4 regions of the Streptomyces sp. NBC_00203 genome follow, and region 1 is predicted to be linked to each of the others. Evidence: riboswitches for the same ligand, from Rfam matches in the RefSeq annotation. Region 1 holds a riboswitch; each other region holds the start of a gene.
The links. Region 1 has a riboswitch for cyclic di-AMP ahead of OG975_RS41875 (peptidoglycan DD-metalloendopeptidase family protein). Riboswitches for the same ligand answer to the same signal wherever they lie in the genome.

Region 1 (4,056 bases):
CACACCGGTCACCAGCACCTGCCCTGGGTCGCCCTCGACAGCGAGGCGACCGAGGAGAGCGGCGAGGTGTACGGGTGCGCGCTCGGCTGGTCCGGCTCGTGGCGGATCGCCGTGGCCCAGCTCCCCGACGCGCGCGTGCAGATCTCCGGCGGCGCCGGGTACGACGATTCCGGGCTGCTGCGGCTGGAGCCGGGGGAGTCGTTCACCACCCCCGTTTTCGCCGGACTGCGGAGCGACGGCGGCTTCGGCGGGGCGAGCCGGGCCTGGCACGCCTACCAGCGCGCGTACGTCATCCCGGACGCGGACCAGGACCGGCCGGTGCTGTTCAACTCCTGGGAGGCCACCACCTTCGACATCTCCGAGGACCAGCAGGGGGTGCTGGCGCGGCGGGCCGCGGCGATGGGGGTCGAGCTGTTCGTGGTCGACGACGGCTGGTTCGGGACGCGGACCAGCGATCGCGCCGGGCTCGGCGACTGGACCCCCAACCCGGACCGCTTCCCGGCGGGGCTCAAGCCGCTCGGCGACTACGTGCACGGGCTCGGGATGCAGTTCGGTATCTGGGTCGAGCCGGAGATGGTCAATCCGGACAGCGAGCTGTATCGCGCCCACCCGGACTGGGTGCAGTTCCAGCCAGGGCGAACCAGGACGGAGTACCGCAATCAGCTCGTACTGAACCTCGCCCGCCCGGACGTCCAGGAGTACCTGTGGGGCCAGCTCGACGGCCTGCTCTCCAGTGCGCCGATCGACTATGTGAAGTGGGACTTCAACCGTTGCTTCACGGACGCCGGCTGGCCCGGCGAGCGCTACCCGCAGAAGCTGTGGGTCGAGCACGTGGACGCCCTGTACGCCCTTCTCGACCGGTTGCGGGCCGCGCACCCCGAGGTCGCCTTCGAGTCGTGCTCGGGCGGTGGCGGCCGCATCGACCTCGGCGTCATGGCGCGTACGGACCAGGTGTGGACCTCCGACAACACCGACCCGCTCGACCGGCTCGCCATCCAGCACGGCTTCGGTCAGATCCACCCGGCCCGGATCATGGCCGCCTGGGTCACGGACAGCCCGAACACGCAGCTCAACGGGCGGGTCAGCTCGCTGCGCTTCCGCTTTGTGAGCGCCATGGCCGGGGTGCTCGGCGTCGGCGGAGACCTGGCCGAGTGGAGCGAGGAGGAGCTCGTCGAGGCGCGGGGCTGGGTGGATCTCTACAAGGAGATCCGCCCCGTCGTCCAACGCGGCGACCTCTACCGGTTGCGGCCCCCGGAGGGCGGGCTGAGCGCGGTGCAGTACGTCCACGGCGACGAGACCGTCGTCCTCGCCTGGCTCCAGGCCCAGCGGTACGGCGAGCCGGTCGCCCCGCTGCGGCTTCGCGGGCTCGACCCGACACAAGCGTATGAGTGCCGCGAAACGGGCGAAGTGCACCGGGGTGCGGTGCTGCTGCATCACGGGGTGCGGACGGGGCTGCGCGGGGATCTCGATGCGGCAGTTATCCGGCTGCGTCGCATGTGACTGTTCTGTCCGAATTAACGGCTTCATTCCAACTGGCCCTGGAATAAAGCATCGTGGGTCGAGGTGCGTGAGCAGCGTCATATTCGTGACGATGTGTTGCGACCCCTATTTCGCAACATGCCCGAATTCCCGGGCGGGTTGAGGGGCCGGGAAGATCGTCGATCCACGGAGGGTGACCGGAATTCCGGCGTGGATCAAGAAGGGCGGACGTACAGAAAAGGCACATGGTTGTCGCCGCGCTCTCATCTCGCCTACGTTCGGCCCCAATCCGGACGGACGCCCAATCCTGCCGCCGCCCGGAACCCGCACACTCACCCGTACACGGCAGGAGCGGGGGACCCACAGGTTCCGTGCCTGTTCCGGTCTCCGGAACGGCTAGGGGTACAGCCGCGCAGCAGCACGGCCGGGCATCTCCAGCCCGCACCCGACAGCTCACCCCGCAGGCGCCGGAGAGGAACTCGTCATGCCCGCGAAGGGTAAGCACCGCCGCCCCAAGTCCCAGCGTTTCACCCGCTCGATCGCCGTGGCCGGAACCGGCGGCGCCGCGCTCGCGCTGCCTCTGATGGGGGCCACCGGCGCCCATGCCGCGACCCCGACGGCCACCGTCGCGAAGACCCCCGAGAAGGCCGCCACCGCCGCTCCCGCCGCCGCCAAGAAGGCGGCCGGGACGAAGACCTACGCGGTGAAGGCCGGCGACTACCTCTCCAAGATCGCCGACGAGCAGAACGTCAGCGGCGGCTGGAAGAAGCTCTACTCCGACAACCGCTCGGCCGTCGGCAGCGACCCGTCGCTGATCCACCCCGGTCTGAAGCTGACGATCGGCAAGAAGGCCGCGTCCGGCAGCGCCACCCGGTCGTCCGCCAAGACGACGCCTTCGTCGGCCAAGACGACGACGTCGGCCGCGGACACCGCCACGGCCACCCCGGCCGCCAACACCGCCTCCACCAGCAACAGTTCCGGCTACACCCTGCCGGTCGAGGGCGCCACCGTCGGCACCGGCTACAAGGTGGCGGGCAGCATGTGGTCCAGCGGTTACCACACCGGCGTGGACTTCGTGGTCCCGACCGGCACCACGATCAAGGCCATCGCCGCGGGCACCGTCGTCTCGGCCGGCTGGGGCGGCGCGTACGGCAACCAGGTCGTCATCCAGCACGCCGACGGCCAGTACTCCCAGTACGCCCACATGTCCGCGCTCTCCGTCTCGGCGGGCCAGACCGTGACCGAGGGCCAGCAGATCGGCCTCTCGGGCGCGACCGGCAACGTCACCGGACCGCACCTGCACTTCGAGATCCGCACCACCCCGAACTACGGCTCGGACGTGGACCCGGTCGCGTACCTGCGCTCGCACGGTGTCGCCGTCGGCTGACGCCTTCCCCCCCTGCCGCCCCCCAAGGCGGACCATGTGCCTCCAGGGCACGACTCCCTGCCCCCCAAGGCAGACCACGTGCCCTCCAGGGCACGCCTCCCTGCTCCCCACGGCAGGACTCCCTGCTCCCCAAGGCAGGACAGCAGCCAAAGGCCGGACCCCACGATCCCCGGGGTCCGGCCTTTGGTCTTTCGTGAGCGATTCATGATCGGCACATTGCGGTCCTGTGGCATGCCTGCACGAGGTATCGACAGGCGTGCGACAGTGGCCCCACAGTGATCTCCGCAAGCGCTTTCTATGCCTTCGGAGGTCCCTGTGCCCGGCGTCGACCGACGCACCGTCATCAAGGGCGCCGCAGCCGCGGCCGCCACCACCCCGTTCTCCTGGGCGCTCTCCCGCGGTGCCGCCGCCGCGCCGTCAGCCGGGGGCGACACCGAGTTGCACTGGCTGGAGGGCACGGCGCCCGCCACCCACGCGGGCACCGTCTGGGGTGTGCCCTGGTCCCGTGGCACCCACCAGCCCGACCAGACGTTCCGGCTGGCCACCGCCTCCGGCGACGAGGTGCCCGTGCAGAGCTGGGTCACCGGCCACTGGCCCGACGGCTCGGTGAAGTGGACGGCGCACGCCATCGCGCCGGGCGCGCCCAAGGCCGAGACGTACAAACTCTCCGCGGGTACCCCGGCGGCTCCCTCGCAGCAGCTGAGAGTCACCCGCTCCGGCGGCCGGATCGAGGTGTCGACCGGTGTCATCACGGTGGCCTTCGGCGCGAAGGGCTCCGACACCGTCGTACGCAGTGTCCGACGTGGCGCGGCCGAGATCGCCCGGGACGGACGGCTGGTCGCCCTGCGCCAGGGTTCGCTGCGTGACGGCGTCGCGACGGAGGACTTCACGGGCCGGATCGAGAAGACCGAGGTCGAGCAGGACGGGCCGGTCCGCGCCGTCATCCGGGTCGAGGGCAGGCACCGGCGCGGCGGCCGGGGCTGGCTGCCCTTCGTGCTGCGTTTCTCCTTCCACGCCGGTGCCGAGTCCTTCCGGCTGGTGCACTCCTTCGTCTGGGACGGCGAGCAGGAGCCGGGCAAGGCGGACGGCGACTTCCTGCGAGGCCTCGGTGTCCGCTTCTCCGTGCCGCTGAACGATCAGCCGTACGACCGCCACATCCGCCTCGCCGACTCCGGCGGGGGTCTCTTCAG
Region 2 (4,056 bases), 8.1 Mb from region 1:
CCCGGGGACGACGCGCGGTGGGCGGCGTGCTCGGAGGCGGCGGCCCGGGAGGTCGCCGCCGGGACGTCGGACCAGGCGATCGTGTGCTGCTGGACCGGCACGGGCGCGTCGATCGCCGCGAACAAGGTGCCAGGGGTACGAGCGGCCCTGTGCACGGACGCGTACACGGCGGACGGCGCCCGCCGCTGGAACGACGCCAATGTGCTGGCGCTCAGCCTGCGGCTGACGTCCGAGCCGCTGCTCAAGGAGATCCTTGACGCCTGGTTCGCCGCCCGGGCCAGCGAGGACGCCGACGACCGGGAGAACGTGGCCCATGTCGCACGCCTCGACCTCGGCGGATAGCGGGCCCCAGGGCCGTGGAACCCCGCTACCCCGCAACCCCGTTGCCGGGCTTCAGGCGGGCCGTGTCGCGCCGTGGATCGCCGACTCTCCGGCGAAGAAGATCGACTCCTCGCGAAGGTAGCCCCCCTGGCTCGGCGCGTGGATCATCATGCCGTCGCCGATGTAGAGGCCGACGTGGCTGACGTCGCCGTAGAAGAAGATCAGGTCGCCGGGCCGGATACTGGCGAAGGGGATCGCCGTGCCGGTGACCGCCTGCTCGTACGCGGTGCGCGGGAGTGCGACCCCGGCGGTCTTCCAGGCGGCCTGGGTCAGGCTGGAACAGTCGTACGAGCCCGGTCCGGTGGCGCCCCAGACGCACGGTCTGCCGATCTGTTCACGGGCGAAGGCCACTGCCCTCGCGGCCTTCCTGCCGTACTCCGAGTCCGATGCGATGTCCGCGCCGAACGGCGTGTTCGTGTCGAGCAGCATGCCCGCGGCGATGGAGGTGTCTGTGCCGAGGACGGCCGATGGCTGTGTCTGCCACTCCTGTACGGCCTGGCGGTCGGCCCACGTCTCGGAGGTGGGCCACGCGTCCTCGGCCGGCCGGGAGGCGATTGCGGCGACGGGCGTGCTCCGCTGTGCGGCGATGTGCTGGGTGAGCAGGTCGCGGGCCTTGGCGAGCTTCTGCTGAATCTGCTCCTTGGAGGTCTTCAGCGAGGGCTGCCGGGGCTCGTTGGCCGGTGCGGGCAGGGCCTTGGTGGCTTCCTGCCGTGTCTCCGGTGCGGCCGGCAGCGCGGCGACGGCCCTGGCGGTCAACTCCGCGACAGGACCGGCGGCCTTTCCGGCGGCGGGACCAGCGGTCAGTTCCGCGACAGGCCCGGCGGTCAGTTCCGGGACGGGTCGGCCGGCCGCCGGCCGCCCACGGTCGGTGAGTCCGTTCTGCGGGCGTTCCGCCGGGCGGGCCGGCGTTCTGTCGGCCGGGAGCCTGGCCGGCACGGTGGGACCCAGCTGCGTGCGCGCCACGTCGAACCACGGCCTGGTCACGTCGTCGACGGCGGGATCGGTGCGCCTGCGCCCGTTGTCGGCCGCCGGGTTGACGCGACCCCGCGTCCCCGTGGACGTCGCGCGGGTCGCGTTGTAGTTCCCCGTGGCGGTCTCGGCCTGGTCGTAGAGGGCGCTGATCCGCTGCCGGACCTCTTCTTGGCTAGGCCCGTCCGCCGCGCGGGATGTGGCTTGTTCCGGCGCCATGGGAGACGCGCTCCTTCCGTGTTCCGCCTACCGAGTTAGCTGTCGGGTTCGGGCGGACGATTCCGGAAGGTATGCCCTACGGCCCTTGCCCTGCTGGGCAGTTGGGCCGATTCACCCCAAGTTCGGTTGGGTCCCCGGCTCCGGCTGCCACGGAGGCGCACCGGATTCGGCGGAGGCCGCGCGACCCGGCGAGGTTCGCCGGAGGGAGTCGTGTTGCCTGTCGCCAACCTAGCCAATTTGTGTGGCTCACGTGAAGGTTGAAGCGCGAAGTGTCCGATATGTATTTGTGACCTTCGTCGTACTGGCTGCCTCAGTAGACATCGCGGACGTAGCGTTTGTCGGCCGCGAGCTGCTTGACGAACGCGGCGGCGCCGTCCTCGCCCAGACCGCCGTGCACGACGGCGATGTCGCGCAGCGCCCGGTCGACGTCCTTGGCCATACGGGAGGCGTCACCGCAGACGTAGAAGTGGGCGCCGTCCTGGAGCCAGGACCACAGTTGGGGGCCGTGCTCGCGCATGCGGTCCTGGACGTACACCTTGGTGCGCCGGTCGCGGGAGAAGGCCGTGTCCAGGCGGGAGAGGGTGCCGTGGGTGAGGTGGGCGGTGAGTTCGTCCTCGTAGTAGTGGTCGGTGGCGCGGTGCTGTTCACCGAAGAACAGCCAGTTGGGGCCGTGGTGGCCGAGTGCGCGTCGCTCGTCGAGGAAGCCCATGAAGGGGGCGACCCCGGTGCCGGGGCCCACCATCACCATCGGCGTGGTGGGGTCGGTGGGCGGCCGGAAGCTGGGGGACCGCTGGACGAAGACCGGTACCGGGCTGTCCGGTTCGGCGTCCGCGAGGAACGGGGAGCACACGCCCTGACGCAGGCGGCCGTGCAGGTTCTCCCAGCGGACGACGGACACCGTCAGCGAGACCAGGTGGGGATCGGTGAGCGGGCTGGACGAGATGGAGTACAGCCGCGGTTGCAGTCGCTTGAGCGCGTCCGTCCATTCCTGCGCGGTGGCCCGCACCGGAAGCTCGGTGAGGACGTCGACGGTCTGCCGGCCCCAGCACCACTTCGCGAGTTCGTCCTTGTTGTCGGGACGCAGCAGTTTCTTCAACTCGCGCGGGTCATGGACGCGTTCGCTGATGAAGCGCAGTACGTCGGGGGTGATGCGGGTGATGTCCAGGTGCTCGCCCAGGGCTTGGCGCAGAGCGACCTCGCCGACACCCGCGACCTCCACGGTGGCGGCCGGGTCGAGGCCGGTGACGGCCAGCCACTCGCCGACCAGCTCGGGGTGGTTGACGGGACGTATGCCGAGTGCGTCACCGGCCTCGTACGCCAGCGGTACGTCGCTGTCGCCGGTGTCGAAGGTGAAGCGCCGTACCTCTTTGCCCGCCCCCGGCCGGCTCAGCAGCCGGTTGCCGGTGAGGCGTGCGGTGACCGGGGCGGGCTTCCGTGCACTCCGGGAGGGCGCGGGGGCGAGTGCCGGTGCCGCCACGGGGGCGGGGGTCAGCGCGGTGAGGACCTGGTCCAGCCAGGCTCGCGCCGAGGGCTCGTAGTCCGGTTCGCAGTCCGTGCGGGGCGCCAGACGTACCGCGCCCAGCTCGTCCAGGCGCTGGTCCAGGCGGCGGCCGTGCCCGCAGAAGTCGGCGTAGGAGGAGTCGCCGAAGGCGAGGACCGCGTACTGCCTGCCGGCAAGGCTCGGGGTGTCGTGCGAGGCCAGGGAGTCCCAGAAGGAGGAGCCGTTGTCGGGGGCGTCTCCGTCGCCGAACGTGCTGGTGATCAGGAGCAGCCCGGCGGCGGGCGGCAGCGCGGTGAGATCGGCGTCGTCCATGCCGACGAGGCTGGCCCGGTGTCCGGCCGAGGCGAGCCGCTCGGCGGTGGCCGCCGCGAACTCCTCGGCGTTGCCGGTCTGCGACGCCCACAGGACGACGATCTCGCGTCCCTCGGGGACGGACGTGCGCGGCACGGAGACCTCGGCGGGCACGGCGCGGGAGTACATGCCGGCCAGCACGCCGTTGACCCACAGCGCGTGGCCGGGGCTGAACGGCGCCGTCGGCGGGAGCACCGGCACGCCGGGGGCGCCCGCGTCGATACCGGCGAGGAATCCGACCAGATAGGTGCGCTCGGTCTCGCACAGCACGGGCGGCGGCGGGACGGGGTCCAGGCCGAAGGCGGTGGCCGCCGCGCTCGGCACCACCGCGCCGGGCGCGGTCGTGCGGGCCAGGGCCGGGACGGGCGCGGGCACGTCGGCCCGCGCGGGCACCTTGGCCGGCACGGCAGCCCGCGTGGCCACCTTCGCCAGCGACACCGCGCACACCTTGAACTCGGGCTGGAAGGAGAGCGGGTCGACGGCATCGCTGGTCACGGCGTTGACGCTCAGATACTCGCCGAACAGGTCGTTCCAGTGGAACGGGGCGAAACAGTTTCCCGGCCGGACCCGGTCCGTCACCACCGCGGGCAGCACGGCCCGGCCGCGCCGGGAGGCGACCTCCACCGAGTCACCGT
Region 3 (4,056 bases), 5.1 Mb from region 1:
CCCACCTGCGAAAAGGTGACGGTCCCTCAACTCCGTGATCTTCACGTGATCTGTGCTGCATCGACTTGTGACAAGCGTTCGAGTGCGGATACGTTCGATCACCAACGCGGCCCGCCTATCGCAGTGGCCGCTGTTGTCACTTGCTGTCACTCGAAAGGCTTCCGCATGCTCTCCGGGAACGGCCGTCATCGTCGCCCGCGTCAGGCCCCGGCCCTCATCGTTGCCGCAGGGGTGACCGGATCGGCGATCGCGATCCCGTTGCTCGGCGCCACCAGTGCGAGCGCGGCCGACGGCACCACGTGGGACCGGGTCGCGGAGTGCGAGAGCGCGGGATCGTGGAGCGCGAACGACGGGAACGGGTACTACGGCGGGCTGCAGTTGACCCAGGAGACCTGGGAGTCGTACGGCGGCACCCTGTACGCCCCGAGCGCCGACCAGGCCAGCCGCTCGCAGCAGATAGCCATCGCCGAGAAGATCCTCGACGACCAGGGCCTCGCCGCCTGGCCCACCTGTGGACCGCTCTCCGGGCTCAGCAAGCACTCGGGCTCCGTCGAGGTCGACACGGGCGTGGCGGACGACTCGTCGAGTTCCTCCGACTCCTCCGACTCCTCCGACTCCTCGGGCTCCTCCGGCTCGTCCGATTCCTCCAGCTCCTCGGAGTCGTCCGGTTTGTCGGACTCGTCATCCTCGTCCAGTTCATCTGATTCATCCTCATCATCCGACTCCTCCCCGGATGCGGCCAAGAACACGACGAAGTCCGACACCTCCTCCGGCGACAGTGATTCTCAGGATTCCGACAGCTCGGACACAGAGACGGCGAAGAGTGACGACTCGGACAAGTCCGGGCAGAACGGCGACTCTTCGAGTGCGTCCGACAGTGCGACGACCGGTGCCGGACGTCACCGTGGTGACACCGCCGACGAGGGTGTGACGGAGGACGTGACCGACGGCCGTACGGACAGCGCTTCCGGGCGGCATGCCTCGCGCGGCTCCAGCGCCTCGCGCGACGCCGCCGACGGCTCGTACGTCGTCCGCACCGGAGACAGTCTCTGGACGATCGCCGATGCCCTTGACCTCGAAGGCGGATGGGCCGGGCTGTACGCCGAGAACAAGAAGACGATCGGCACCGATCCTGACCTCATCGTGCCCGGTCAGAGCCTTGCAGTTGGTGCTGAATCGGGCGAAAAGTAGCGGGAGTTCGCGTCACGGTTCGCTGCGGAATGTCCGGTTTGGTGAGAGTGAGACATGAGTCTCAGAAGCCCTGATCGTCTTTGAAATTCCGGGTATCGACTGCTTACGGTCGTGACCGCTCGCCACAGCGGGCCCCGACGGTTGCAACGCCGAATCCTGCCAACGGCCGTACGGGAACAGTCGTCGCGTCAAGCGCCGTAGGCAGGAGCGGGGGACCCAAGGTAAGCGCCGCGCCCGGTAGTTCACCGGGAGTGGCTTGGGGTGAAGCCGTACGTCCGACGTCGTGAAGACGGAGGCCGTACGACCGGGCACTCACCCGCCCGAACCCGACAGCTCACCTCGCAGGCGTCGGTGAGGGGATCACTCCATGCTGTTTTCCAGCAAGGGCAAGCACCGCCGCCCGTCCAAGGCCGCCCGTGTCGCCACGCTCGCCGGCGTCACCGGTGTCGCCATCGCCGCCCCGCTGATGGCGGCCGGCAACGCCTCCGCCGCGACCGCGTCCGAGTGGGACACCGTCGCCCAGTGCGAGTCCGGCGGCAACTGGTCCATCAACACCGGCAACGGCTACTACGGCGGCCTGCAGTTCTCGGCCTCCACCTGGGCGGCGTACGGCGGCACCGCCTACGCCTCCACCGCCAACCTGGCGTCCAAGTCGGAGCAGATCACCATCGGTGAGAAGGTCCTCGCCGCGCAGGGCAAGGGTGCCTGGCCGACCTGCGGCACGGGCCTGTCCAGCGCCGCGTACACCGGTGGGACGACCTCCAGCTCGTCCAGCGCCTCGACCACCCCGTCGAGCACCACCACCTCCACCACCCGGACGACGGAGCAGCCCGCCTCCCGTTCCGCGGAGCGCCCGGCCGCCACGAAGACCGTCACCACCCCGACCGGCAAGAAGGTCAAGAAGGGTGACGGCGAGTACAAGGTCGTCAAGGGTGACTCCCTCAGCTCGATCGCCGAGAAGAAGCACGTCAAGGGTGGCTGGCAGCAACTGTTCGAGCTGAACAAGGACATCGTCGACGACGCCGACTTCATCTACCCGGGTCAGCAGCTTCACCTGAGCTGACAACGGTTCGCGGCTGACGCCTGTCGACGGCTCTCGGCGGAAAGCTGACAACGGGCTCGCAGCTGAACCACAGTCCTCTCCTATACGCGGTCTCCATAGTGGAGGCCTCGTGAGGGTCCCCCCGTCCCCACGGGCTCCCCGCTCCGGTGCGTCTTCCCCCGTACGCACCGGGGCGGGGCTTTTTTATGTACGGGTTCATGTACGGGTTCATGTGCGGGGCCGCAGGTTTTTGTTCCGTTCGGAAACAATTTACTCTCGGTTCTGCCCAAGGGGTGGGCGACCGGCTGGCCGATCCCCCCGGGGCGGTTAGGCTCATGTCGCGGCGCCATCACAGGTTCCGCGTTACCCGCGTCACATCCCAGAAGGAGATGCTCGTGCCGTCCATCGACGTCGTCGTAGCCCGGGAAATCCTGGACTCCCGAGGCAACCCCACGGTCGAGGTCGAGGTCGGCCTCGACGACGGCAGCACCGGTCGTGCCGCCGTCCCGTCCGGTGCCTCCACGGGTGCCTTCGAAGCCATCGAGCTCCGCGACGGTGACCCCAACCGTTACCAGGGCAAGGGTGTCGAGAAGGCCGTCCTCGCCGTCATCGAGCAGATCGGCCCGGAGCTCGTCGGTTACGACGCCACCGAGCAGCGCCTGATCGACCAGGCCATGTTCGACCTGGACGCCACCGACAACAAGGGCTCGCTCGGCGCCAACGCCATCCTCGGCGTCTCGCTCGCCGTCGCGCACGCCGCCTCCGAGGCGTCCGACCTCCCGCTCTTCCGCTACCTGGGCGGCCCGAACGCGCACCTGCTGCCCGTTCCGATGATGAACATCCTGAACGGCGGGTCGCACGCCGACTCGAACGTGGACATCCAGGAGTTCATGATCGCCCCGATCGGCGCGGAGTCCTTCTCCGAGGCGCTGCGCTGGGGCGCCGAGGTCTACCACACCCTCAAGAAGGTGCTGAAGACCAAGGGCCTGTCCACGGGCCTCGGCGACGAGGGCGGCTTCGCCCCGAACCTGGAGTCCAACCGCGCCGCGCTCGACCTCATCATCGAGGCCATCAAGCAGGCCGGTTACGTCCCCGGCGAGCAGATCGCGCTCGCGCTCGACGTCGCCGCGTCCGAGTTCTACAAGGACGGCAAGTACGAGTTCGAGGGCAAGTCCCGCTCGGCCGCCGAGATGACCGAGTACTACGAGGAGCTCGTCTCCGCGTACCCGCTCGTCTCCATCGAGGACCCGCTGTACGAGGACGACTGGGCCGGCTGGAAGGTCATCACCGACAAGCTGGGCGACAAGGTCCAGATCGTCGGCGACGACCTCTTCGTCACCAACCCGGAGCGCCTGGCCCGTGGCATCGAGGAGGGCTCCGCGAACGCCCTGCTCGTCAAGGTGAACCAGATCGGCTCGCTGACCGAGACCCTGGACGCCGTCGAGATGGCCCAGCGCAACGGCTTCAAGTGCATGATGTCCCACCGCTCCGGCGAGACCGAGGACGTCACCATCGCCGACCTCGCCGTCGCGGTGAACTGCGGCCAGATCAAGACCGGTGCCCCGGCCCGCTCGGACCGCGTCGCCAAGTACAACCAGCTGCTGCGCATCGAGGAGATCCTCGACGACGCGGCGGTGTACGCCGGTCGTTCGGCGTTCCCCCGCTTCAAGGGCTGAGCTGTAACGGCTTAGGAAGCGTCGTACGTACGTCCCCGTACTCGGTCCCGTACCGTGTGCGGGGACGTACGCACGTGACGGGCTTGTACTGGGGAGGCGGGATTCATGGCCGTGAAGGACCGGGACCGGTTCTCCACCGCGACCAGG
Region 4 (4,056 bases), 4.4 Mb from region 1:
GTCCCGGTACCCCCGCCGTGGCCCGCACACGGCTACGCGCACACCTACGGCCAGCCCTACGCCCAGCCCTACGGACCTCCCGCGTACAACCCGTACCGCACGTAGCTTCTTCGCCCCCGCCGCCCCTACCCGTCCCATCCCTGGGGGCTGCGCCCCCAGACCCCCCTAAAAGACTGCGCAGTTCCCCGCGCCCCTAAAGAACTTGGGGGCGGGCGTGGGATCGCGGGGCGCAGCCCCGCGCCTTAGGGGCGCGGGGAACTGCGCGACCAGCCCCCACCCACCCCCAGCCAAGGAACCGGCCTACGGGGTCTGGGGCGGAGCCCCAGAGGGATGGGACGGGTAGGGGCGGCGGGGGCGAAGAAACCCGGCAGCCGCTACGCCGAGGCCTCCGTCAGCTTCCCGAGGTCGCCGTCCGTCAGGACCAGGTCCGCCACCCCCAGCAGCGCCGGCAGCTGCTCCACCGTCCGAGCCGAAGCAATCGGCGCCGCGACCGTCGGCTGAGCGGCCAGCCACGCCAGGGCGACCGTGGCCACCGGAACCTCGTGGGCCTGGGCGACCTCGTCGAGGGCGGCCAGGACCCGGACACCGCGCTCGGAGTCGAGGTGGCGGCCCGCGCCCGCGGAGCGAGGCGAGTCGACCGTCGCGCCCGGGCGGTACTTGCCGGTGAGGAAGCCGGAGGCGAGCGCGAAGTACGGGACGGCGGCAAGGCCGGTGCGGGAGGCAACCCCCTGGAGCGAGCCCTCGTAGGTGTCGCGCGAGACGAGGTTGTAGTGCGGCTGGAGGGCGACGTACCGCGCGAGGCCCTCACGGTCGGAGAACTCCAGGGACTCCTGGAGCCGCTCGGGCGAGATGTTGGAGGCGGCGATGTGGCGCACCTTGCCGGCCTTCACAAGTTCGTCGAGCGCACCGATGATCTCCTCGACCAGCACCTCCGGCTGGTCGAAGTGCGTGTAGTAGAGGTCGATGTGGTCGGTGTCCAGGCGGCGCAGGGACGCCTCGGCCGCGGCCTTGATATTGGCGCCGGACAGCCCCGGGAACTCGGGGTGCTGGCTGACCTTGGTGGCGACCACGACGTCGGAGCGGTTCCCGCGCGCCTTGAGCCACTTGCCGATGATGGTCTCGGACTCGCCGCCCTTGTTGCCCTCGCCCCATGACGAGTACGAGTCGGCGGTGTCGAGGAAGTTGCCGCCGGCGGCCGCGTACGCGTCGAGCACGGCGAAGGACTGCGCCTCGTCGGCGGTCCAGCCGAAGACGTTGCCGCCGAGGGAGAGCGGGAAGACCTCGAGGTCGGACGAGCCAAGCTTGCGGAGAGAAGTCATGATCAGCTTCAACGCCCGCACCGGATGGCTGTATTCCACACAGACCGGACCGGCAGCCCTGACGTCGGGGGGTTGTCGTCAGGACCGCCGGGGACCAGGAAGAAACCACGCCGGCCTCAAAAGAAGCCGACCCCAGGAGATGCCGACCTCAAGAGGAGCTGGTCTCAGAAGAAGCCGGCCTCAGAAGAAGCCGGCCTCAAGAGAAGCCGGCCTCAAAAGGAACCGGAACCGGAACCGGCCTCAGGGATTGAGCCCCTTGCTGCGCAGCCACGTCATCGGGTCGATCGCGGTGGCGGCGCCGTCGGGGTGGACCTCCAGGTGCAGGTGCGGCCCGGTGACATTGCCCGTCGCGCCCACCCGCCCGATGACGTCACCCGTGGCGACCTTCTGCCCCACGCTGACGCTGATCGACGACTGGTGGCAGAACCACAGCTCCGTACCGTCGTCGAGGGTGAGGATCGTGCGGTAGCCGTACGCGCCCGCCCAGCCCGCCTCGGTGACGGTGCCGCTGTGGATCGCCTTGATCAGCGTGCCGGTGGGCGCGGCGAAGTCGAGGCCCGTGTGGTAGCCGGAGGACCACATGGAGCCGGCGTCACCGAAGCGCCCGGTCAGCGTGTACGAGGAGGTGGGCAGCGAGTAGCTCTTGGCGAGCTCGGCGAGACGCTTGGCCTCGGCGGCCTGCTTGGCTGCCTCGTCCGCCTTCTTCTTGGCGGCGGCGGCCTTGGCCTCGGCGTCGTCCTGCTGCTTGGCGGCGAGCGCGACGGCCTGCTTCGCGGCGGCGGCCTCGGCGGCCTGCTGGGCCGCGCTGTCGACCTGGTCCTGCTGCGACTCGGCCTGCTGGATGATGCGGGCGCGCAGCGCCTCACCCGCGTCGGTGCTGCCCTGCGCGGTGTCGGTGCTGGTCAGGCCGGCGCTGGTGAGCGGGGTGGAAGAGCCCTTGGGCGTAGCGGAACCGCCGTCGGATATCAGGGCCTTGGCCGATTCGGTGACCGACGACAGGTCGGGCAGCGAGATCGAAACCGGCGGCTTGCCGGGCGCGGCGGTGGCCATGCCACCCGCACCCACTGCGGCTATGACGCCGACGCCGAGAACCGTGGAGCTGCGGGCGAGTCCCCCACCGCGCTGCTTGCTGACGCGGTGCCGGCCGCGAACGGGACGGACGGAATCCTCAGTGGGGTTCCACTCCTCCCAAGGCCCCTCGTCGTTGCCGTAGGCGTAGCCGAAGGGCTGTGTGTCGTTCGGCGCGAACGAGGTTGGCTGGGCAGGCCGGTTGGACGCCACGTGGGCGCACTCCTTTCCTTCCTTCTCGCCTACCGGGTTAGCTGACGGGTTCGGAGCAGGAAGGTCTCCTACGCGCGTATACCTGTCGTGTTCCCACGACGGAATACGCTCGATTCACCCCAAGTTGGTGGTTCCCCGGTTCCCTTGCGGGATTCGGCGCGTGCGCACGGAGCCATCTCTTGTGACGGCTGGGACGACCGCGCTGCGTTATCGAACGTTAATAGACCCGGGTACCGGATTCCAAGCTGTTCGGACTGATCGTTAACGCTTTTGGCCAGGACTTTGGGGTCACCACCGGCGTAAACCGGGCGAGTTGACCACGTTCCATAAACGTCGATTCAGTTGACGGTGTGTCAGTTGTTATGCGGAGGGGCACTGCCCGATCACCCCTCGTGACAACGATCAAGAAAGCCCCTCAGTGGCCTCCCCGGGACGCCGTACGGCGAGCAGCGCCATGTCGTCCGTCAGGGCGCCGCCCGTGTGCCGGCGGACCTCCTCGGCGAGGGCGGTCAGCAGGGCGTCGGGCCCGGGGAAGGCGCGGCCGACGAGACGCGGGGCGGGATCGTAGAACTCCCCGCGGTCGTCGCGGGACTCGGACAGGCCGTCGGTGTGGAGGAGCAACGTGGCTCCCCTCGGGAATCCGGCCGCCATCGCCCGGTCGGGCCAGGTGCCCAACTCGCCCATGCCGAGCGGCAGCGCGGGATCCTCGGTGGCGAGCGCGACGAGCGTGCCGTCCGCGTGCAGGAGCAGCGGCGGGGGATGGCCGCGGTTGACGATCCGTACGACGTCCGCGCCGTGCGGGATCTCCGCGAGTACGGCCGTCGTGAACCCCTCGAAGGCGTCCAGCCCGTCCCGCCGGGTCCCTTCGCGGGCCAGCGCCCGCTCAAGACGGCAGGCGACCTCCTCCAGCGTCGCCTCCTGCTCGGCCGCCTCCCGGAACGCCCCGATCACCACAGCCACGGCGGCCACCGCGCCCATCCCCTTCCCGCGTACGTCGCCCACCACCAGCCGTACGCCGTGCGGGGAGTCCTGCACCGCGTACAGGTCGCCGCCGATGAACGCGTCCGCCTGCGCCGCCTCGTACCGCGCCGCGACCTCCAGTCCGCCGATCCGCTCCTCGGGCTCCGGCAGCACCGCGCGCTGCATGGACTCGGCGATCTCCCGGACCGAGGCGAGCCGTTCGTCGCTGCGGCGGACGAGGATGTTGATGAGCACGGCCAGGACGGCGGCCGTGGCCACGGTGGCCATTTCGGTGACCGAGTCGACGTTCAGGACGATGTCGAGCTTGAGGTGGACCGCGAGGACGGCGGCGATGGTGAGGATGCCGGTGAGGACGGTGCCGAGCGGCGAGTACAGAGGCGCGGCCACGAGGGGAGCGGCCGTGAAGAGGGGGGCCGCGGTGAAGTCCGACGGGGTGACGTAGTCGTAGACGGCTCCGACGGCGATGAGCAGTGCG

Region 2: another riboswitch for cyclic di-AMP. It lies ahead of OG975_RS06355 (C40 family peptidase); the one in region 1 lies ahead of OG975_RS41875 (peptidoglycan DD-metalloendopeptidase family protein).
Region 3: another riboswitch for cyclic di-AMP. It lies ahead of OG975_RS19650 (transglycosylase family protein); the one in region 1 lies ahead of OG975_RS41875 (peptidoglycan DD-metalloendopeptidase family protein).
Region 4: another riboswitch for cyclic di-AMP. It lies ahead of OG975_RS22780 (M23 family metallopeptidase); the one in region 1 lies ahead of OG975_RS41875 (peptidoglycan DD-metalloendopeptidase family protein).

What each region holds. Positions count from the first base shown of each region.
Region 1 covers NZ_CP108126.1:9,456,839-9,460,894, forward strand. Annotated here, with positions in the region: gene OG975_RS41870 (alpha-galactosidase) at 1-1,500, shown strand, start outside; cyclic di-AMP (ydaO/yuaA leader) riboswitch at 1,803-1,959, shown strand; gene OG975_RS41875 (peptidoglycan DD-metalloendopeptidase family protein) at 1,964-2,866, shown strand; gene OG975_RS41880 (Tat pathway signal sequence domain protein) at 3,164-4,056, shown strand, end outside.
Region 2 covers NZ_CP108126.1:1,357,226-1,361,281, reverse strand. Annotated here, with positions in the region: gene OG975_RS06360 (RpiB/LacA/LacB family sugar-phosphate isomerase) at 1-342, shown strand, start outside; gene OG975_RS06355 (C40 family peptidase) at 394-1,569, opposite strand; cyclic di-AMP (ydaO/yuaA leader) riboswitch at 1,578-1,751, opposite strand; gene OG975_RS06350 (molybdopterin-dependent oxidoreductase) at 1,880-4,056, opposite strand, start outside.
Region 3 covers NZ_CP108126.1:4,370,833-4,374,888, reverse strand. Annotated here, with positions in the region: gene OG975_RS19655 (transglycosylase family protein) at 166-1,191, shown strand; cyclic di-AMP (ydaO/yuaA leader) riboswitch at 1,375-1,554, shown strand; gene OG975_RS19650 (transglycosylase family protein) at 1,559-2,254, shown strand; gene eno (phosphopyruvate hydratase) at 2,623-3,909, shown strand; gene OG975_RS19640 (septum formation initiator family protein) at 4,015-4,056, shown strand, end outside.
Region 4 covers NZ_CP108126.1:5,080,013-5,084,068, forward strand. Annotated here, with positions in the region: gene OG975_RS22770 (PrsW family intramembrane metalloprotease) at 1-105, shown strand, start outside; gene OG975_RS22775 (aldo/keto reductase) at 375-1,319, opposite strand; gene OG975_RS22780 (M23 family metallopeptidase) at 1,560-2,600, opposite strand; cyclic di-AMP (ydaO/yuaA leader) riboswitch at 2,612-2,769, opposite strand; gene OG975_RS22785 (PP2C family protein-serine/threonine phosphatase) at 3,003-4,056, opposite strand, start outside.